Regions from separate parts of the Planctobacterium sp. R6 genome, predicted to be linked through region 1. Evidence: predicted binding sites of a transcription regulator. Region 1 holds the regulator's gene; each other region holds the start of a gene.
The links. The regulator LexA, encoded in region 1, represses DNA repair genes until DNA is damaged. The targets are predictions, from matches to a motif close to TACTGTATNNNNATACAGTA.
Positions count from the first base shown of each region.

Region 2: the regulator LexA is predicted to act here: its motif matches at 4,047-4,066, upstream of dinB (DNA polymerase IV).
Region 3: the regulator LexA is predicted to act here: its motif matches at 4,605-4,624, upstream of AC0J20_RS17580 (DNA polymerase II).
Region 4: the regulator LexA is predicted to act here: its motif matches at 4,509-4,528, upstream of recA (recombinase RecA).

Region 1 is NZ_JBVTQY010000005.1:151,632-157,497, reverse strand. It holds gene plsB (glycerol-3-phosphate 1-O-acyltransferase PlsB) at 1-1,374, opposite strand, end outside; gene lexA (transcriptional repressor LexA) at 1,549-2,172, shown strand; gene coxB (cytochrome c oxidase subunit II) at 2,568-3,689, shown strand; gene ctaD (cytochrome c oxidase subunit I) at 3,702-5,300, shown strand; gene AC0J20_RS05465 (cytochrome c oxidase assembly protein) at 5,310-5,866, shown strand, end outside.
Region 2 is NZ_JBVTQY010000007.1:132,044-137,909, reverse strand. It holds gene nqrF (NADH:ubiquinone reductase (Na(+)-transporting) subunit F) at 1-38, shown strand, start outside; gene AC0J20_RS07035 (FAD:protein FMN transferase) at 117-1,145, shown strand; gene nqrM ((Na+)-NQR maturation NqrM) at 1,153-1,386, shown strand; gene AC0J20_RS07025 (methyl-accepting chemotaxis protein) at 1,827-3,725, shown strand; gene AC0J20_RS07020 (hypothetical protein) at 3,722-3,928, opposite strand; gene dinB (DNA polymerase IV) at 4,079-5,161, shown strand; gene AC0J20_RS07010 (M17 family metallopeptidase) at 5,320-5,866, shown strand, end outside.
Region 3 is NZ_JBVTQY010000033.1:7,466-13,331, reverse strand. It holds gene AC0J20_RS17605 (response regulator) at 1-106, opposite strand, end outside; gene AC0J20_RS17600 (anti-sigma factor family protein) at 342-1,016, opposite strand; gene AC0J20_RS17595 (RNA polymerase sigma factor) at 1,025-1,522, opposite strand; gene AC0J20_RS17590 (S8 family serine peptidase) at 1,692-3,497, shown strand; gene AC0J20_RS17585 (hypothetical protein) at 3,466-4,389, opposite strand; gene AC0J20_RS17580 (DNA polymerase II) at 4,666-5,866, shown strand, end outside.
Region 4 is NZ_JBVTQY010000019.1:50,650-56,515, reverse strand. It holds gene AC0J20_RS13230 (hypothetical protein) at 82-945, shown strand; gene AC0J20_RS13225 (gamma-glutamylcyclotransferase family protein) at 1,022-1,363, shown strand; gene AC0J20_RS13220 (cupin domain-containing protein) at 1,404-1,790, shown strand; gene AC0J20_RS13215 (Fis family transcriptional regulator) at 1,974-2,315, shown strand; gene tmk (dTMP kinase) at 2,349-3,014, opposite strand; gene recA (recombinase RecA) at 3,290-4,324, opposite strand; gene AC0J20_RS13200 (CinA family protein) at 4,681-5,169, opposite strand; gene mutS (DNA mismatch repair protein MutS) at 5,202-5,866, shown strand, end outside.

The DNA of each region.
Region 1 (5,866 bases):
GGCGGAAAACACCCCGAGAAAGGACTCTTTTTCCTTGTTTTTACCGCGCAGCTCTTTCAGATAACTTTTAACTTCCATGACGTGTTCGTAACCGATGTAGACCGGCACGATGCTGACCGGCCGTTTTACGCCTTTTACCATCGCCTGAATGGTCATTGCCAGCATTCCGGTTTTTGGCGGCAGTAATCGCCCGGTACGGCTGCGACCGCCTTCTGCGTAGAACTTTACCGAATAGCCTTTGTTGAACAACTGCTCCAGGTATTCACGAAATACCGCGGTGTAGAGTTTGTTTCCGGCGAAAGAGCGTCGGATAAAGAAGGCTCCACCGCGTCTGAACAGGCCACCAACAGGCCAAAAGTTGAGATTGATGCCTGCGGCGATATGGGGCGTAACCAGTCCTTCGTGATAGATTACATAGGTCAAAAGCAGATAATCCATGTGGCTGCGATGGCAGGGGACATAGATGATTTCGTGACCATTTTGCGCCAGTTCCCGTACTTTGTCGGCGTTTTTAACTTCAATGCCATTGTATATTTTGTTCCAGACCCGCCCTAACAAGCGGTCTCCTAGTCGGATAACGCCTTCGCGATAGTCGGCGGCGATTTCTTCAATATAACTTTTGGCATTCTGCCGGGCCTTGTGTAATTGTGCCGGTGAGTTTTTGGCTTCCTGCGCCATGGCTTTTTTCACTGAGGGGGCCGCCAATATGCTGTTAAACAGCTGATGTCTGTCCATCAACATCGGGCCATTCATGCTTTGTTGGCGACGATAAAAATGGGTACGCGCCAATCGGATGAGTTTATGTGCTATTTCAGAATCTGTGCCTCGGGTGGTGGCCATACGCTGGCTGGATACCGCAGAGCTGTAATAGACGAAGTTGTCCCGTCCTAAAAACAATACGATAAAAAACTTTCTCAACCAGTTTGGCGACGCTCTGTCGGTAAGCAGATCAGCCCAGCCACGACTTTCTTTGCCTGGTGCCCGGCCCCAAAAAATAGAGACGGGAACGATTTGCAGATCCAGTGACTCGTCATCACGGTGCAGCTCAAACAACCGGGTAAAGCTTTTATTTATGTCTGTGTGTTTGGACTTTTTTGACAGCAGCGCTTCCGGCTCCTGTAAAAACAGACAGTTGGTTATCTTGTCGTTGCCAATTTCCAGTTGTTTGTCAGGCGCCGGCAGGCCCAGCATTTTTGTGGAGAGTTCCAGCGCTACGCGGTCTGTTACCGAGTTGGTTTTTAACAGATAGATAATTGGACGACTTTTATCAATACCTAACTCGCCTTCAATATCTGTCGGGATATTGCTGGTTTTAACCAACCAACGAGTTGGAAACTTCACTAAATTAAAAAACAGATTCTGATACCAAGCCATGGTTATTTAAATTAGATTCACATTATCGGGGATCATAGCATGACCTTTTCTGTTTGGCTTAGTGATCTATGTAAGCGAATATCGCGGTCAAAAGCGAAATAGCAGATTTTCTGTTGAGATTATTCGGCAACTGTATATACTCCCAGTTAAACTGTACGTAAAAACAGGTTCGATATGCGTCCACTTACATTACGACAAGAGCAGGTACTCAACCTGATCAAAGAGACCATTGCCGATACGGGTATGCCACCCACACGTGCTGAAATTGCACGTGAACTGGGGTTTAAGTCAGCCAATGCCGCCGAAGAGCATTTGAAAGCCTTGCAAAGAAAGGGGGTCATTGAAATTCTGGCAGGGACCTCCCGTGGCATTCGTTTAACCGGACCTGTTGACGAGCCTGAACCTGAGTTGGGTTTACCCCTGATTGGTAAAGTGGCTGCCGGTGAACCCATACTGGCGCAGGAGCATATCGAAAGTCATTATCAGGTCGCTGCCGGTATGTTTCAGCCAGAGGCACATTATCTGCTGCGTGTGGATGGTGAGAGTATGAAAGACATCGGCATAATGGACGGTGATTTGCTGGCCGTGCATCGCACTAATCAGGCGCGTAATGGTCAGGTGGTGGTGGCAAGAGTGGAAGATGATGTCACGGTTAAACGTTTTGAAAAAACCGGTTCCCAGGTTTTACTGCATGCTGAGAACGCCGACTTTGCCCCGATTAAAGTGGATTTAAACTCCCAGCCGCTAAATATTGAAGGTATTGCGGTGGGAATTATCCGAAATAACGCCTGGATGTAATAATCTTTTTATCTGGCATTAGTTTTTAAATATCTTTCTGTGATGACCTAGCCCATTGATAAATGGGCTTTTTTGTTTGTAATACCGCTTCAGTATAGTTTCCCCGGCCTAAAAGTTTTGCCTGAAAATGGCTTTTTTATTTCCTTTTTCCAAATTTAGGTCTATTTTTGACCCTATAGGTGATGAAAAAATCATCATTTAGTGTCTCTCAATTGTTTTTGATCTTCGAAATTTGTTTACATATCATTCAGTTTTTAACATAGTAATAACATATCTGTTTCAATGCCGTAACTTTTGTGCGGCACCGTTGTTGTAAAAATGACCAATAAGAAAACAACGGGTTAAGAAGGAGGAACACACAGGTGGGTAAAATATTTACTGGGTTTTGGGGCGTAATGGCGTTTTTAGTGAGTTTCGCTTCTTTCGCTGCATCAGATCCTAAGCCTGAACAATATCAGTTAAATCTGCGTAGTGGCGTTACTGACATTAGCCAACAGGTTTATGACCTGCACATGACCATTTTTTGGATTTGTGTGGTGATTGCCATCATAGTGTTTGGTGCGATGTTGTGGGCTACCATTTTCCACAGAAAGTCCCGGGGCGTAAAACCGGCTACCTTCCATGAAAGTGTAAAGGTGGAAATCGCCTGGACGGTGGTTCCTTTTATCATCCTTATCGGTATGGCCATTCCCGCCACTAAAACCCTGATTGCTATGGAAGATGTCTCTGCACCAGATGTGTCTGTGATCGTGACCGGATCACAATGGAAGTGGCATTACAAATACATGGACAATGAGGTGGAATATTATTCTGTGATGGCGACTCAACCTGAACAGATTGCCAATAAGCTGGAAAAAAATATCAATTATTTGCTGGAAGTGGACCGGCCACTGGTGATTCCCACCAACCAAAAGGTCCGTTTCCTCATTACTTCTGATGACGTGATCCACTCCTGGTGGGTTCCGGATTTTGCGGTGAAAAAAGACGCGAACCCCGGTTTTATTAATGAAGCCTGGGCCCGGGTAGAAAAGCCGGGTATTTATCGCGGACAGTGCGCCGAGTTGTGCGGGAAAGATCACGGCTTTATGCCCGTGGTGGTGATTGCGAAAGAACCGGCTGAGTATGCAGCCTGGATAGAAGAGCAGGAAGAGTTGCAGCGCAAAGCAAAAGAAGAAGAGCAAAAGTTACTGGCCATGAACATGGACATGGACGAGCTGATGACTGTTGGTGAGCACGTCTACAATACTACCTGTGCGGCTTGCCATATGCCGAACGGGGAAGGGTTGCCGGGCGTATTCCCGGCACTGAAAGGCAGTGACATTGCGCTAAATGACATGCAAAAACATATTGATGTCGTGGTTAACGGGGTATCGGGTACAGCGATGCAGGCTTATGCAAAACAGCTTTCCATGAAAGAACTTGCCGCAGTAATAACCTACGAGCGTAATGCCTGGGGGAATGATACCGGTGAATTGGTGCAAGCCAAAGATGTTAACGCTGTATTAAATGGACAATAAGGGGGAGTTGAGATGAGTACAGTGACTAATGATATCCATCACGACGAACACCATGATCATCACGATCATAAACCCAGCGGTATAAAGCGCTGGTTGTACACAACTAACCACAAAGATATCGGAACATTATACCTTTGGTTCGCCTTTATCATGTTTTTGATTGGCGGTGCCATGGCGATGGTGATTCGGGCAGAATTGTTTCAACCCGGGTTGCAGATAGTTGATCCCAACTTTTTCAACCAGATGACCACAGTGCACGGTTTAATCATGGTGTTTGGTGCGGTAATGCCTGCATTTACCGGCCTGGCAAACTGGATGGTGCCGCTGATGATAGGCGCACCTGATATGGCATTACCCAGGATGAATAACTGGAGTTTCTGGATCCTGCCTTTTGCATTCTTGATCTTATTAATGTCGCTATTTATGGAGGGCGGCGGCCCGGCTTTTGGCTGGACGTTCTACGCTCCGCTGTCCACCACATACAGTAATGATACCACTGCATTATTTGTGTTTTCAGTGCACATCATGGGGGCCAGCTCAATTATGGGGGCGATTAACGTTATCGTAACCATATTAAACATGCGCGCGCCGGGCATGACGTTTATGAAAATGCCCTTGTTTGTCTGGACCTGGCTGATCACCGCCTTTTTGCTAATTGCCGTAATGCCGGTTTTAGCCGGTGCGGTGACTATGGTACTGACCGACAAGTTTTTTGGAACCAGCTTTTTTGATGCCGCCGGTGGTGGTGATCCAGTGATGTTCCAGCATATTTTCTGGTTCTTCGGGCATCCGGAAGTATACATCATGATATTGCCTGCGTTTGGCATTGTTTCTCAGATTGTTCCTACCTTCTCCCGTAAAAAACTGTTTGGGTACTCATCAATGGTGTATGCCACAGCGTCCATTGCGTTGTTGTCATTTATCGTTTGGGCGCACCACATGTTTACCACCGGGATGCCGGTAGGGGCTGAGTTGTTTTTTATGTTTGCCACCATGCTGATATCGGTACCAACAGGGGTGAAAGTCTTTAACTGGGTGGCGACGATGTGGCGGGGAGCCATTAGTTTTGAAATACCCATGATGTTTTCACTGGCCTTTATTGTCCTGTTCACCATTGGTGGATTGTCGGGTCTGATGTTGGCGATTACACCGGTGGATTTCCAGTATCACGATACCTACTTTGTGGTAGCTCACTTCCATTATGTTCTGGTTACCGGTGCGGTATTCTCAATTATGGCGGCAACCTACTATTGGCTACCGAAATGGACCGGAAAGATGTTTGATATTACCCTGGCCAAGTGGCACTTCTGGTGTTCACTGATTTCGGTAAATCTGTTGTTTTTCCCCATGCACTTTGTTGGCCTGGCGGGTATGCCAAGACGGATCCCGGATTATGCACTGCAGTTTGCGGACTTCAATAAGTGGATAAGCCTGGGTGGATTTGCGTTTGGCCTGTCGCAATTGATCTTCCTCGCCTTGTTGATTAAGGCGTGTCGCAAGAAAGGCGAACCTGTATCTGCGCAGGTTTGGGACGGCGCTGAAGGGTTAGAATGGGAAGTGCCCAGCCCGGCACCTTACCACACCTTTGAAACACCGCCAGTGGTTAAGTAGTTTACATATATGAGTCATTCACGGCAGGCCGAAAACAAGAAAGTTGTCATCAAACTGGTGGCTGTGGTTTTTGGCATGTTTGGTTTTGGGTTCGCATTGGTCCCCCTGTATGACGTGTTTTGTGCAGTTACCGGCATCAATGGAAAAACGTCTAATGAGGCGGCGGTATACACCAATATAGAGGTGGATAAAAGCCGCCTGGTGACAGTGGAGTTTATCACCCGAACCAATACCGGTATGCCCTGGCAATTTGAGACACAGACGCGCCGCGTTGAGGTTCATCCCGGTGAAATGTACCAGGTAGACTTCTATGCAAAGAATCCGACGCAACGGGATATTGTGGGGCAGGCTGTCCCCTCTGTTTCCCCCGGAACCGCAGCAATATACCTGAACAAAACAGAGTGTTTTTGTTTCGAGCAACAGCCCCTTAAATCGGGGGCCGAAACAGTGATGCCAATGCGGTTTTATGTGGACCCGGAGCTTCCAAAAAACATTAACTTTTTTACAGTGCAATATACTTTGTATGACGTAACTTCGGATGCGCAAGAAATTGCCATGAACCGTGG
Region 2 (5,866 bases), on a different contig from region 1:
AAGACGATAACATTATGCTGGATGACTTTGGCGGTTAATACCGTAAACATTTGAAAAAAGGGGCTAAGGCCCCTTTTTTAATAAGCCTTTTTTAGCAACGAATTGAAGTTTTCTAAATGAATATATTATCTCTTCGCGTCTACCTATTTACCCTGATAGCCCTTTGCTTAATGTTGCTGGCAGGGTGCCAGCAACCTCCAGCGGAAGTCCATCTGTCTGGCCCGACGATGGGCACGACCTACAATATTAAATACTGGTCAGAACATACAACTGACAGCACATTGCTGCAGCAACGCATTGATGATGAGTTGGTACATATCAACAAGCTGATGTCTACTTACGACCCTGCGTCTGAGTTGTCGATGCTGAATCAGACAAAAAGTACCGAACCCTACCCACTGTCCTCTGAAACATTGGTGGTGGTTGAAGAAGCTTTACGTATTGGCAAACTGAGCAATCAGTATCTGGATATCACCGTCGGACCTTTGGTAAACCTCTGGGGATTTGGTCCCCAGGCCAGACCGGAAGTGATCCCCTCCGATGTGGATATTGATGCTGCCAGAGCCAGAGTGGGCATTGATAAACTATCTGTAAGCGGTAACAGTTTAAGCCGGGCTCATCCGGATATGTACGTAGATTTGTCCACCGTGGCAAAAGGCTATGGTGTTGACCAGGTGGCGGAGATAGTCGCGTCTTTTGGCATTGACAATTATCTGGTAGAGATAGGCGGAGAAATGCGTGTGGCAGGTGTTAAGCGCAATGGCCAGGCGTGGCGAATTGCTATTGAAAAACCGGTTTCTCTTGAGCGGGCAATACAGGAAATTATCACTGTTGGTAATAACGCTATCGCGACATCAGGCGACTACCGCAATTATTATGAAGAAGACGGTATGCGTTACTCCCATCTCATTGATCCAAAAACCGGAAAGCCAATTCAGCATAATCTGGTCTCTGTTACTGTGGTGCATCCTTCCTGTTTAACCGCTGACGGATATTCCACGGCAATTGCAGTAATGGGTAAAGATGCGGGGCTGGCTATGGCATTGGAAAATGATCTGGCGGTTTTGTTGATTACCCGAGAAAATGGCGAGTTTAAAGAGTATACTACGCCGGGTTTTGATTCATTTATGAGTAAAAAAGGGTAAGTACGCAGTGAGTACCTTTCTGTTAGCATTCGTGTTCTTTTTAATAGTCGTTGCCGCAATGGCAATTGGTTATATTTTACAAAATAAAACAATTTCAGGCTCCTGCGGTGGGCTCGGTGCATTGGGCATCGACAAGGCATGTGACTGCCCTGAACCCTGTGATCGTAAAAAGGCCCGTATTGAACGGGAAGAAGCCCGGCAAAAAAAGATTGAGGAATGGCAAAACAATAAAATTGTTTAATTGTCAGCGTTACGGTTATTTACGGGCATCTGGTAGTCAGATGCCTGACTTTACTCCATAAAGTAAACTTTGTTTCACGCTATGCGGTTTATTTTCCATCTGTCATTGATGCAATAAAGCGCTTACAATCCTTTACATATCTGGCTTAAATTCAGACAATAAGCATCGTTTTAGATGACATCCATCACTGTATCCAGTCATCTCAGAGCTCATTCATCTTGTCAGTAGCCTTGTGTAGCACAGCTCTGCAGGCTCAGGTTGAATCCGACTCAACAAATTTTGAGCGCGGCCGTTAAGGTTAGGCGTAAGTACAATAAAAATTAAATCAATAAGGTTGCAATATGTGGTTTCAGAAGTCTATTAGTCAAAGACTGATCGCTATTTGTGTTTCGGGAATTGCTTGTTTGTTTTTGCTATATGGAATTTGGCAGGTGCAACAAGTGAAATCCAGCACTATTGAACGCGTCAACGGCGATATTCAAAACATCGTATCCCAAAAAGCCACAGAAATTGCCGGGTTTTTCTATGCCAAAGGGCAGGTGATCCACAGTGTATTTGCTAATCCGCTGGTATTGGATTGGTTTGAAAATTACGACGACCGCCGCAGTGATATTTCCAATGATGAAGATTATCGCAAGGTTTGGGACTTTTTTAAGTTTTTCTCCGATAAAGACGCGGCGATAAAAAGTGTCTTCTTTGGCTCTGCCAATACTTTTGAATATTTCGATTTAAATGGCCGTTACGACGGCGACCCGAATTATTACACCAATAAACGCCCCTGGTGGTTTGAAGCCCAGGATAAGGGGCGCTTATACCTGTCAGATCCGGCAGTGGATGCAAACGACGGTTCAATTTCAGCCACCATTAAAACCGTGGTGAACCGCAACGGGCGTTTTCTGGGTATCGGCGGTATGGACATTCTGATTTCCACCATTGGCGAAGAGCTGCTGAGTAAAATCAAATATCAGGGCATGGGCAATGCGTTTCTGGTAACCGACAAAGGGGTGTTGGTATATTTTCCCGGCTTTAATGAACGCTTCCCTCCGGGGTCGGATATGAGCAAGGTTGACAGTATTTTTAGTGATACTGAAGGTTTTGCCCAGTTGAAAAATATGGTTACCCGCCAGGACAGCGGTATCACCGAAGTGTACTGGAAAGATGAACACTATAAAGTCATCTTCGACAAAGTCGCCGGTGAATACCCTTACTTTAACTGGAAACTGGGCTTTATGGTGCCGGACGAAGCAATTAGTGCGCCGGTGACCAGTGCCGTATGGCAGGTCACTTTCCTGATGATTATTATGTTGGCCATTATTGCAGTGATGGTGTTTATGATTGTGCGTCCGATGCTTAATCCGCTGAACAGCATGGTACACGCCATGAAAGACATTTCCCGCGGCGATGGCGACCTGACTAAACGCATTGATTTAAAGCGCGAAGATGAAATTGGTCAGCTGGCCAGCGAATTCAATCGCTTTATGGACAAGATCCAGGCCCTGGTAAAACAGACCATGGATATTACTACCGAGGTTAACCGTACAACCAAAAGCGTTAGTGAGATCACGCAACACAACCTGGATCTGGTGAATAACGAAAAGAGCGAAATTGAATCGGTTGCCAGCGCCAGTTATGAAATGGCCGAAACCAGTAAAGATGTTTCCCGCAATACCAGTGGTGCTATGGAAGTGGCGGACAATGTAAAAGCTGAAATGGACAAAGGCAGCGCCGTAGTAAAATCGGCTGTTGGTGATATCAACTCTTTGTCGACGCAGATTGGCGAAGCCGCGACGGTTGTTGCCGCGCTGGAAGCGGAAACCGATAAAATTGGTGAAGTGCTGGACGTTATCTCTGCCATTACCGAACAAACCAATTTGTTAGCCCTCAACGCGGCTATTGAAGCGGCCCGCGCTGGTGAAATGGGACGTGGTTTTGCTGTGGTCGCGGATGAAGTCAGAACCCTGGCCAGCCGTACCCAGGAATCCACCCGCCATATCCAGGAAATCATCGGCGCTCTGCAAACTACGGCAAAACAAGCCAGTCAGGCCATGACCGCCAGTAATTCTCAGGCGGAGTCTGGTGTGCAACGGGTGGCTGATTTGCAAACCGTGTTAGATCAGGCGTTCTCTGGTGTAGAGCAAATCCAACAGCAAATGCAAAGTATCGTAGCTGCCAACACGCAGCAATCATATACAGCTGAAGAAATTGCCAGAAACGTCAGCCACATTACTGAACTGGCCGATGAAACTGTCATGGAAAGTAAAGACGTTGAGAAAAACATCTCAGAGCTTAAGCGTCTGGCCAGTAATCTGGACGAAGTGCTGAAACAGTTCAAGGTTTAGTCTGCCTGGCCGGAGCTTTCCAGCAAGACGGAGGTTAATTTAAACATTGCTTTAATGGCACTATTGTCGGCGCGTTGCCTGTGTTCTTTTACAGGTCCGCCGTGATTGTGTTCGAAGTTCATGAGAATCAGGGCCTTTCGTGCAACACGTCGAATGGCCAGGAAAAAACTCAAGTTAGGCAACACGGATGTTGCCCAGGTCATTGCAAATGCAGGGATACACTCTCAGTGACGGTCTGCAGGTTCCGCAAATCAACATCACTACTACAACATAATCCCACCAGCTAAAAACCGTATTAATTCGCTTAAAAATCCACTAGAATACTGTTCAAATAAACAGTATTTTAGTGTGTTTTGCGTAAATTCATTCACATCGATATGGACTGCTTCTATGCTGCCGTGGAGATGCGAGACAATCCAGCGTTGCGTGGAATTCCGATTGCCATCGGGGGGAGCTCTGATCGCAGAGGGGTGATATCCACCTGTAATTATCCGGCCAGAAAATTCGGGGTTCGCTCTGCCATGGCGACTGCGCACGCTATGAAGCTATGTCCGCACCTGACATTGGTGCCGGGGCGCATGGATGTGTATGTGGAAGAGTCACGCAAAATAAAAGCGATATTTAAGCGTTACACTGACATCGTTGAACCCCTGTCTTTAGATGAAGCCTTCTTGGATGTTTCCGATTCCACCCTGTTTGCAGGTAGTGCAACACGGATAGCGCAAGACATCCGACAGGCAATATTCGATGAAACCGGTCTAACGGCGTCTGCCGGTGTGGCGCCCATAAAGTTCGTGGCAAAGGTTGCCAGTGATGAATACAAGCCCGATGGATTGTGTGTCATCCCACCACAAAAACTGCTGGAATTTGTCACCAGATTACCACTCAAGAAAATTCCAGGCGTAGGTAAGGTTACTCAGGAAAAGCTGGCATTGTTGGGGCTGGAAACTTGCGCCGACGTGCAAAACTATCCCAGAGAGCGTTTGCTAAAACAATTTGGCAAGTTTGGTAAGATACTTTGGGATCGCTGTCATGCGGTGGATGATAGAGCGCTTAGCACTCACCGTGAACGAAAATCCGTGGGTATCGAAACGACACTGGCCCAGGATATTCACACGCAGCAGCAATGTCTGGAGATTATTCATAAGCTCTACCCTAAACTGATCAAAAGGCTGAAAAAGGTAAGCCCAAATCTCACCGTTCACAACCAGGGAATAAAACTGAAATTTTCTGATTTTCAACAAACCACCATGGACCAACGCACTCAGGTGGTATCGTTAAGTACCTTTGAGACCTTATTACCACAAATTCTGGCGCGCCAGCAAAAACGCGGTATTCGCCTGGTAGGATTGCATGTGGCCATGCCCCACGAAGCCGATAGTCGGCAACTGCCATTGCGGTTTGAAGCCGGGGGCGGCGGCGAAACGGAATCTTAACTGCACAATTTATCGGTATTTTTGAATAGATGGTTTTGTCAGTGGCTTGTGACGCTGCGCTGAACCCGGCAAAATGAGCACCTCATTTTCTTCATTTGCCTAATATCAATCGTCGCTTACAGAGGTTGGTATCAAACCCGATAACAAGGAGTTTTCCCATGGCTTATCCAAATATTATCGACATTAACAGTATCACCGATGCATTGGCCCAATCCTCAGATTGGGATGCCCTGATCGTCGTGGCCCCCAAGGCGGAAGCCGTTACCGACACCAGCATTAAAACTGTGCTACTAAAACATCAGGAAATAGACGCCAGAGTGGATGCTGAAGTATTGCTGTTCAGTGGTGAAAACGTTCCCGGAAAGCGTATTGTATTTGCCCCAACCGGGGAGCTTTCACGTTATTATGACGATGTCAGACGGTATTTCGATGTGGCCAATAAAGCCGCAAAAGTGGCAGTGTCGGCGGGTATACGCAAGCCGCTGATGTGGGTGGAAGCCGCAGAAGGTCAAAACTTTCAAAATGCCATTGGTGCCGCTTACCTCGGGTTTACCCAGGGATTGTGGCAACCCCTGGAAGCGCGTGAAGCGCTGCGTGAGGATGATATCGAACCCATTCAGGAAATTGGCCTTATTACCGGCGATTCTGTGACGTCTTCCTCCTGGTTGATGGCAGCTGAAGCGGGAAAACGCGTGGCGCGAGATT
Region 3 (5,866 bases), on a different contig from region 1:
CAATCTCAAACATCGCGCTTTTGATTAGCTCATGTACCAATGGATCTTCATCTATGATCAGTGCTGTCAATTCGCTCACTCTGCGAGCCGGTGGAATATCTATCAATTCCCAAATCCTTACCTAAAAGCCACTACCTGGAGCAATTTCCTGAAAACCGGAATACCCTCACCAGAACGTGTTGACCTTTGCCAAAGATGGACACAACAAAGGTCAACAGGCTCAATTTCAAGTATATAGCAAAATGCGATAACGAAAAGAAATGCCAGGGGCAAATTTTAGAGGAAAAGTGATATTGCTGACTTTAGGGGCAGATTTTCGCCCCTGAGTGCTAAAAAATCAGTTATTTCAGGCTTTGCAACAGGTGCATCGCGTCATTTTCTGTCAGAGGCGTTAAGCCTGCCTGCGCGATGTATTGCTCAACACCGTCATAGTGACTGCTGGCCGTAACATAATATTTGTCGCTGTCATTGCCTTTTATTGCAAAGACTTGTTTTTGCCATTGCCCCTGTTGATAACAGGTTAATCCATGCTCGACGTTTTCAGCTTCACGGGCATAGTACTCCCGGCACAAAGATTGATTTTCATCGAGAAAACTTTGCACAACAACAACTTCAGTACCATTTTCCGACAACCAGTTTTCGTCATCAGCCAGCTTGCTTAACATGCTGCCTTTTAAATTGATCCCTGTTGGCGAAGGTTGACCCAGTAATAAATATCCCATCACACAAACCACTGCCACCGAAGCGGCCAATGGTAAAATGCGACGCCAGTTTGAATCCGAACGCGTGCTTGTTGTGCATTCAGTCTTCAGCAAAGCCTCGAGTTCTGCGCTGACCGGCTCGTTTTTAAAATCCGGGATCGCCGTTTTTACATTGTCACTGAGCGCCTTTAGTTGCTGATACAAATGATTAAATTCAGGCTCTGCCAACAAACGACGCTTGACAATAAGGGTTCTCTCGGAGTCCAGCTCATCGTCAATAAATTGAGATAATAAATCGTAATCGTCTTGTTTCATCGTTCTACTCACAGTTTACTTTCGATCAACTCCAGCATTTTCTTCCTTGCTCTGGATAATCGGCTCATGACTGTTCCTTGCGGTATCTCCAATACCTCAGCCGTTTCGGCGTAACTGTACCCCTCGATAATGACCAAACTGATGATCATTCTTTGTTCATCATTCATTTGATCAAGGACCACCAGCACCTGCTCCAGTGTGTAGGCACTTTCCTGATTACCTTCTGCGGTATCCTGATCCATGTTGGGGATTTTATTTTCTATCACCGCTTTAACCCTGACATCACGAGAGCGGATCTCGTCAAGCCAGATATTTTTACACACCCGCAGTATCCAGGGCACTGCAGAAACATCTTTCGGCAAACCCTTTTGCAACAGTTTTAGCACCAGGCTTTGCACCAGGTCATCGGCATCCGCCTTTTGGCCTGTCAGTGAAAAAGCAAAGCGCCTTACTCTGGGCAACTCCTCCACTAATATCCTTTTTAAATCATCTTGAGAGTGATTCATCCTTACCTTCTGAGTGTAGAACGTGACACGATTACAATTTATTCCAAAATTTTTTCATTTAGGGATTTAGATACGGTATTAATCAAGCAATAATGCGCTATAAAGTGAAATAAATCACAGATCTCACCCGTTATATCATACTAAGTTAGTGTAAAATATTGGGTAAGTCATGAAATTCTTGAAAGGTGTGACCGTGGACAACTTATTCAACAGTAAGCATACACACATCGTTTTGCGCGTGTACCAGGTGCTATTTGCACTGGCGGTTTTCTGCGTCACCCTGTTCAGTATCTCGCTGGCTCAGGCCACCGACAGAAACGCCGAAAGACGCGCCGAAATAGCACTGGAAAGAATGGCTGAACAGCACGCTGAAAGAGCATTGCGCCGGGCAGAACAGCTGGCAGAAATGCAGGTTCAGCGCAGCAGTGAAGAGCAGAGCATCAACTCCGGCGTCAGAGCAACTGAGCAGGCTGTTGAGCGGCAACTGGAAGCTCGTCTGTTGTTGCGCATGGCAGAAAAGCAATTTGACCGCATGGCCGCCAATCCACATGTTACCCGGGCTTACCTTGCAGCCGCCGAACGGGAACCGCACCTTCCGACTCGCCCGGATCTTCCCGAAGAACCCGAGTTGCCAGACGATCCCCTTGATGATGGGCTGGGTAGTTTTGATCCTGACGAACAGGACGAACCTGGTGAAAAGGGCAACGATGAAATAGAAGAAGTGGAAGACGTGGTGGAAGACCAGGTTGAAGACACGTTGCAGAACAACAGTATCGACAGTGAATTTTCTGATTTGCAATTTGAACAGGCACTGACCTCTATCCACAGTGATTCCAGTTTACTGCGAGAAATTGATGAACAGCAGGTATGGACCACGGAGTGGGTCATTATGGCCGATATGGACGCAAAACAAGCGCTTGAGCAGGAAGGTTACGAATTCAGCAATGAAGAATTGTTGGAGTCGTTTGGCAGCATTATTGCGAGTGTAAAAGCCCCCGCGTCTTACGATTTACACGATGATTATCAGCAGGTCATGGAGCGACTGGAAAAACACGATGCGGTTCTGGATTTTAATCATATCTATACCAATATATACACCAATGCCACTGACTCTGCACCTGAGGTTACACAGGGTATTTCTCCCGGCGAGTTAATGCGACTGAACCAGCAAGGCATACGTATCGGAATGGTGGATACTGCGATTGATATGCAACACCGTCTGTTACAGGGTGTGCAGATTTCACAGCAGCACTTTACCCAGGATAACCAAAAGCCGGTATTTACACACGGTACGGCAGTTGCGTCGGTATTTTCCGGAAAAAGCCCGCACTTTCAGGGCATTTTTGATGACATTGCCCTGTTTAACGCATCGGTGTTTGTGGAATCAGCTGACACCGGCTCTATCACTACTGCCCTGAGTTTGTTGCGGGGGCTGAACTGGCTGGTGCAGCAAAATATTAAAGTCATCAACATGAGCCTTGCCGGACCACCCAACAGATTATTGCAAAAAGGCATTGAGCAACTATGCCAGCAAGGCATCGTCATTGTTGCCGCCGCCGGCAATGAAGGCCCATTTTCGGAACCCATGTATCCGGCGGGCTACAGCTGTGCTGTTGCGGTTACCGCAGTCGATATGAAAAACAAACTCTACAAAAAAGCGGTGCGCGGCAACCACATTGACGTCGCGGCTTACGGTGTGGATATTCTGGCGGCCAGTGATAATAACAGCACCAGTGCTCAGTCAGGTACGTCTATCGCTGCACCATTTGTAACCGCCTGGATTGCCAGCCAGTTACCCCAACAAAGCGATGCAAATAATTGGGTCGAAGTGGCCCTGAATCGCTGTATTGATCTCGGTGATGAAGGTGTCGATCCACTGTATGGCCGGGGATTATTACCGCAAATATCACACCCGCTGACGGCACAAACCGGCATCAACACCGCTAAAAGTGATATTGCAAAACAACGCTACTGATTTTCTGATCATAACTGGCTGACGATAACCTGGAGTCCTGTTCGTTAAGGCGGAAACTGGCTGCCAGGATAAAGTTATCAGTTAACTCTGTTTCCCACTCAATATCCCATTGTCTGCGATTATCCACTCTGAATTCATCCAGCTTTGGATGTAACTGCTGATTGTAATTACGGCGCAAATAACGCCAGTTGACTCTCACCTTGTGAGCCTTGTCTAACCACTTTAATTTTTTAACCCAGCCCACGCGAAACTGGCCAGAGGTAAAGCTGTATAGTGAGTTTTCAGCCTCTTCCTTGCCACTGCGCACAGAAAATAACAAATAGTGGTTAATGCCCTGTAAAAAGTGATATCCGTCCAGGGTAAACTCCCTGCCGTCCGCGGAGCGCTCCCGGTCTGTTTTAATGGTTTTATCTGTAATGTTTAATGCCAGGTTTAAAAACCATTGTTTGCCGACAAAAAAAGAAAAGTAGGGTGAATACTGCTGCATAGACAAAAAACCTTCACCGTCCAGATCCGAGGTAATGGCCTGGCTGCGCAGGCCCGCGGTCAATTTCTCAAAATCCCGGCTGTATCCTGCCGAATAAATTTGTAGCGATGAATCAAAAGTATTGCTTTCTCTAAAGTTTTTGCGGATTGCATTAGCGGAAAAAAGCCATTCGTTGGTGTCGTCTGGAGTGTAGCGATAATTCACATGCAGCCGCAATAACCTGCTGGAACTGCTGTCATCCACCACTGAGTCTAACTCATCAATAATCACCGTCGAATCGTTTTCAATCCCGGCTTCGAGACGACCTTCCCAGCGGTGTTTTTCCTCGGTATTGGCAGATGCCGATTGCAGTAACAGCAACGACACAACCCACCAGCACAAGCTCAATTTAAAGATGTAATGCATTTAATTTCTCAAATTTTTAAATTACTGGAATAAATATCAATGCCTGCCCGTCTCTAGTATAACCAGGCGATTTAATCTCCTGGGAAACTTACCTAGAGGTTCTGAATCGCCTGACAAGGATCAGGTCGGGCTATTCAGCGATTTAATGTTCAACGGCAGCCTCCCCTCCTTTATTCCTGACAAAGTCAAAAAAGTCCTGTAAACCCAACTGACTTTACTGTATTTATTACCAGTGTATGCCATGCTGGTCAAAGTTAAGCGCAATTTATCCAAAGAATGAATCAGGAATTAGTCGAAGGTTTTATCCTGTCCCGAAAACAAACAGAGTTAGCAGGTATTACCTATCTGGACTTTTGGTTGGCTACGGATCAAGGCCCCCGTAATATCCGTACGCCAGGCGCCCAGTTTGTGTTATTTGTCAGTACCGCAGAGCTAAGCAACAGCAGCACAGAACTACAACACCATCACCCAAACATCAGCCGCACAGAATTAGCCTTAACCTTGTTTAGTGGTGAGCACTGCACCGCGCTTTACGCCAATAGTCAGGCAGATTTTTTCGCCCTGCGGGACTGGCTCAAGCACCAGGGTATTACCTGTTATGAGGATGATATTCGACTCGCTGATCGCTACCTGATGGAACGATTTGTCTACGGCAGTACCCAGGCGCAGGGCAACACGGATAAACATGGCCGACTGCTCAACGCCAAACTCAGGCCCAGTCAGTACACGCCTCACTTTACCCCTTTGTCTCTGGATATTGAATGCAGCGAAAAAGGTGAACTTTATTCCATTGGACTTGCCACTGCAAGCCGACAATGTGTATTGATGATAGGTGAAACACAGCAAAACGCGCCGGACTGGATCCGTTGGGTGCCAGACGAAAAGGCCCTGCTCCAGCATTTTGTGCATGAATTTATTGCATTCGACCCGGATATTATTGTGGGCTGGAGTGTTATCAGTTTTGATTTTCGTTTGCTGCTCAAACGGGCGCAGCGGCACAACATCCCTTTAAATCTGGGCAGAGACGGCTCGCTAATGACCTGGCGTGATGCCAAAACCGGCAGTCAGCCGGGATTTTTAAACCTGGCAGGTCGCCTGGTGCTGGATGGCATAGATGCACTGAAGTCCGCTACCTATCAATTCGACAGTTTCAGTCTCGAATCAGTGTCACAGGAGTTATTGGGAAAGGGTAAAAAAGTGGAAGATGTGGGCAACCGCATGGCCCACATTAATCATGACTTTATGCACAATAAGGTGAAACTGGCAGAGTATAATCTTCAGGACTGTCTGTTGGTGTTAGAGATATTCGACACCACCCGTCTGATGGAATACCTGGTATTACGCAGCCAGATTACCGGGCTGGAACTGGACAGAGCTGGCGGTTCAGTGGCGGCCTTTACCAACCTGTATCTGCCTAAATTACATCGGGCTGGCTATATCGCCCCCAATCTTCCAAAAGATGGCGGACTGGCCAGCC
Region 4 (5,866 bases), on a different contig from region 1:
CGTGTTATTGGCTGCAATACAATCTTGGTGTAACAATTCAGTAAACCCAACATTAAGATGGAATACAAAAAGATGAACCTAATGTCCATACAGCAATCAGTAGCAATTACCACTAAAACACTATTTACCCTTGCGCTGACGACATGCCTGATTTGGCACTCAGCCCAAACCCAGGCCCAGATTATTGAATCGTCCCAAAGTGGCCTATTAAATGTTAACGTAGGACGTTCACCGACGATTGAAGATGTGCCGCAACCTGTTTCACTGTATGGCTGCAACAATACCGTTGTGGAAACCCAGGTGTTTTGGAATACGCAAAATCAGATATTGGGCGAAATACCCTATGGCTCAAGAATGTCTGATGCGGGTAAAGAGTACGTTGTCAGTAAATACTACATTGCCTCTCCACCGGCCTGGCGCACTACAAAGCAAATTGAAAACGCGGCAGCCAAAAAAGATGCACAACCCTTTATTGGCTTAGTTACGCCGGACAGTTTCACCTTTACCGGGATGAAACCAGCCAAGATTGTGAACTTTGATTATCGAATTTTAATGCCCACCTATCTTGAACACATACAGGTGGATTTCAACTGGTCAGAAGATGAAGTTCTTTCCTGCGCTGAACAAGGAGTTACTGCTATCCCAATCAATACAGCGTGTCCCAACTTTCCCTGGCGTGCCGGAGCGGAAGGAGCATCAGGAATCGGTCTGCTAAATACTGACGGAAGTACTGCATTCTTACCAACGCTAAAAAAAGACGAAGATCCACTGCAATGTAGCGTCACATTGCTGAATGACATTATGCTGGATCATAAAGTGTTTTTTAGCACCGATGAGGGCTTAAAAGAGACAATCAACCTCACTCAGTACCACGCTGAGAAAAAAACCATGAATCTGGTCTGTGTTGAAAGGCTACCAGATGACATTCCTGCTGGCTGTCGATGAGTTTTTAGTGTTGCTAAGCAGCGTTATGGGTTTACCATAAGCACTATTGCTTAATATCACTCATTGAAGTTGTGCTATGACAGAAAGACTTTTTGTTTATGGAACCTTATGCCCCGGCCGCCCTAACGCCCACTTGCTGGAAAACATTGGCGGCAGTTTTTCTAAAGCAACTGTGCGCGGTACCCTGCACGACCAGGGCTGGGGAGCAACCATGGGCTACCCGGCGGTCAAATTAAATCCGGAGGGTGATATTGTAAACGGCTATGTTTTCCAATCTGATAAGTTGCAGCAACACTGGCCAACACTTGATGAATTTGAAGGTGAAGCATACAAAAGAATAGCGACTTCAGCGTTGTTGGAGAACGGGGAAACAGTATCAGCCTGGTTATACAGTTTAAACCCGGAAATTCAGATATAAACTATAATTTAACCCCTGACTAAACTATTGCCGACTTCCAATGAAAACCACCAATCTGACTGAAAACTTTGTCGTCGTGAATCCTCATCAGGAGGCTACGATTGAATTGGCCGATGCAGGGTTATACGAACGACTGGATAATCAATACCAACAGTTTAAAGGTCATAGTCTGGTTGCAATGCACTCATTTGAAAGTGACTGGCCCAGTTGGGAAATCCACCCAAAAGGCGACGAAATTGTGGTACTAATGTCAGGCGAAATTACTATGATATTAAAGGAGAATGTCGGTGACCGGGCGGTTACTTTACGTCGCTCAGGAGACTTTGTTATTGTGCCTCGTGGGGTATGGCATACCGCTAAAACAGTCCAAAAGTCTCAGCTACTCTTTATTACTCCGGGTGAAGGTACTGAAAATAAAGTGTTCTGATACGATTGCAGAAATTGCTGCCGCTTTCCTTAAAAATGCCAACGAGTAACGCGCCTAATTCACGCTCCCCTGGGTGCGCCTGCGTGTAAAATTGCACCTCAAAGGTCAATACGCTCTAATAATCACATTAAAATACATGTACTTTATTAAACTATTGAGGTTTCACCTACTTGTGTAGATGCCATGCGTAAATCAGACAAAAAACGAGATAATCAACTTCGGTCGGAATTGACAGAGGTGTGCGAAGCGGTATTAGAAGATATTGCCGGATTTCAATGGCTAACACATCTTGTAAACTATTCTGATTTCCCTAACAGCCTGAAAGTGATTTGTGTTTTTGATACCAATGAAAGCCTGGATAACTATTTACTGTCGGGCAAAAACGATTTTATCCAGTCGCTTATCCATTCTGAACTCCAGAAGTTAAACATCAATCTTAAACCGCTCAGAAATCATATTTTGTTTGATACAGAAGAAAATTGTAAGCAACAGCACGACGGTAATTGGGCAAAGCGACTGACTTAACCGTAATCACATTATTTAACCGCAAACATAATTTTAAAGAGACTGCACTTTTTCCAGTAATTCTTGATTAATGGTGTCGATACTTCTGATTGCACCCTGCTCTACGCATGGAATGCGACACCAATGATTCTTTTGATTAAGATACTGATACACCTGATAAACCTTTTCAAGATAGCCGTGGGCTGCTTCATGAATATCTTCTTTTTCATCGGTGTAACTGCGCTGCTTTTTCTTTAGTACCAGCTCTTTTGATACCGACAACGGCACATCGAGAAAAAAGGTAATATCAGGTTTTGGCAAACCATTGACTTGATATTCCAATTCTTCCAACCAGTCAATAAATGCTACGCGTTCATGCTCTGGAAACTTAGCCGCCTGATGGCCCATGTTTGATTCCACATAGCGGTCACAAATCACATAGTAGCCTGCATTCAGATCAGCGAGCAGGTTAGGCTTTTGTTCAAGTCGATCACTGGCAAACAACACCGATGCCAGTTTAGGGTGCACCTGATCGATGGAGCCAAATTCGCCGCGCAGGAAAGCCCCCACTTCACGCCCAAAAAAAGTTTGTTCATAAGCCGGAAAACTGTACATTTTTACTTTTTTGCCCAATTGATTGAGCTTTTCAATCAACAATTGACTTTGTGTACCCTTACCACTGCCATCAATACCTTCAATAGTGATTAGCTTTCCAGTCATGAATTTAACCTGTTTATACGCATTTGTTTGGTTTAACCAGGCGGTAAAGCACCTGATAAATTTCGAGGCGTAATAATGCCATTAACATTAAATTCTGTCAGTGTTAAATGCCGAAGTTTTAATTAAGTGCATAAAAAAGGGGCAGCTACCAAAGTAACCGCCCCAGCAAATACCCTTGCGCTAACGAGGGGTTTTATTACGGAGACACAAAAATGTGTTCGGAATATTCGCTATAACAATGGCATTCGGTGCCTCATCACAGCGGTAAATCTGATTTACAGCTCAGGTGCTTCCTCTTTGGCTTCGTCTGCCTTAGCTGTTTTTTTCAACAGTAACTCTTCGCGGAGACGGGTTTCAAGCTCGTTGGCAATATCCAGGTTGTCTTTCAAAAACTGCACAACGTTGGCTTTACCTTGTCCGATACGATTGCCGTTGTAGCTGTACCAGGAACCCGCTTTTTCAACCATTTTTTGCTGCACACCTAAATCAATCAGCTCGGCTTCTTTGCTGATCCCCTCACCGTACATAATTTGGAATTCACATTGTTTAAATGGTGGTGCAACTTTATTCTTCACCACTTTAACCCGGGTTTCGTTACCCACTACTTCATCGCCCACTTTAACCGAACCGATGCGACGAATGTCCAGACGTACAGAGGCGTAGAACTTCAATGCATTACCACCAGTGGTCGTCTCTGGGTTGCCAAACATCACCCCGATCTTCATACGGATCTGGTTAATGAAGATACATAATGTGTTAGATTTTTTGATATTGGCGGTTAACTTACGCAGTGCCTGCGACATCAAACGCGCCTGCAAACCAACGTGGGAGTCACCCATCTCACCTTCAATTTCAGCTTTCGGTGTCAGCGCTGCCACAGAGTCCACGATAACCACATCAACGGCGCCGGAGCGAACCAACATGTCACAAATTTCCAGCGCTTGCTCACCGGTGTCTGGCTGCGACACTAATAACTCTTCAACGTTTACACCCAACTTAGCAGCGTAAACCGGATCCAACGCATGTTCTGCATCTACGAATGCACAGGTTTTACCTTTCTTCTGTGCTTCTGCAATCACCTGCAGTGTTAGTGTGGTTTTACCGGATGATTCCGGACCATAGATTTCCACCACTCGGCCACAAGGCAATCCGCCTATACCCAATGCAATATCAATCGACAGTGACCCTGTTGAAATAGATTCAATATCCATCGCCAGGTTATCACCAAGGCGCATAATAGTACCTTTACCGAATTGTTTTTCTATTTGTCCAAGTGCCGCAGACAGTGCGCGTGATTTATTGTCGTCCATTGTGAACCCCTTTTTCATTATCGCCCTCAGATCACCGAGAGGCTGAAATTATCGATACCCGAACCGTTTACCAGTCAGAGTGTATTTTTTTCGTTAGCTTTAGGTAAGTATGATTGATGTTGCTATTGCAGGATTAGTACGCCGCCAGACAACTGTATACTCAACCAGTACTTACGAGCAAGTATACTGTATAACCATACAGTTACAATCATTATTTATAAATTTTTTATAAGTGCTTAAAAACTGGCGTTTTTTTAAGGTTCCAAGGTTGCACTGCCTGTAAAACAGGCGTTATTTTAGCGCCCTTAGCGATAACATACCAATCAGATTCAGCCGCACAGCTTAGCTGGCGAGATTTATTTTGCCAATCGTTCTGTTAACGTTTGCATCGCTACTTCTATGGTTTGCTCCCGCACCCGCGCCCTGTCGCCTGTAAATATTCTGGAGAACGCAAAATGTTCATCGCCGACAATAAAACCAAACCATACCAGCCCCACCGGCTTGTCCTGCGTGCCCCCTCCGGGACCTGCTACACCACTCACAGCCACCGACACATTTGCGTTCGCCGCTTTCAAAGCACCGAGCGACATTTGCTCTACAACCGGTTGTGAAACCGCGCCATGCTTATTAATGATTTGGGGGTCAACGGCGACGAGATCGGATTTAGCCTCATTACTGTAGGTAATGAAACCCCGGTGAAACCAATTTGAACTTCCAGAGGCACTGGTAATGGCGTATCCTATGCCTCCTCCGGTACAGGACTCGGCACAGGTAATCTGCCAGTTTTTGTCTGTGAGTAGCTCACCAAGTTGAGCCGAAAGTGTCAAAATCTGATCTGAAATCATCGAAACTTCTCAAAAATAAGTAAAAAATAAATATGTCGTCACCTGATTATAGTGAAGCCGCTCTGGCAAACCATACCCCGATGATGCAGCAGTATTTGCGCATCAAAGTCGAACATAAGGATATCCTGTTATTTTATCGCATGGGTGATTTTTATGAATTATTCTGGGATGACGCAAAACGCGCTGCGCAACTACTGGATATTTCCCTGACAGCCAGAGGTAAATCAGGTGGCAATGCCATCCCGATGGCAGGAGTTCCCTACCATGCTGTGGAAGGCTATCTGGCCAAGCTGGTAAAACTGGGTGAATCAGTGGCCATTTGCGAACAGGTTGGCGACCCGGCAACCAGTAAAGGCCCCGTTGAGCGCAAAGTTACCCGAATCATTACACCTGGCACAGTAACGGATGAAGCCCTGTTAGAAAACAGTGCCGAAAACCTGCTGGCGGCGGTGTCTTATCACAAACAAGAGATTGGTTTCGCTACACTAGACGTGAGCAGTGGCCGCTTTGTTATACGTCAATTGCAAAGCACTGAAGCACTTGAAGCCGAACTGGAAAAAGCCCGCCCGGCTGAAATCCTCTACCCCGATGACTTCCCTTATACCTGGCTGTTTGACCAAAATGCCGGACTACGCCGCAGGCCTGAATGGGAATTCGATCCGGCAACAGCGGTTAAACTACTCAACGAACAGTTTGG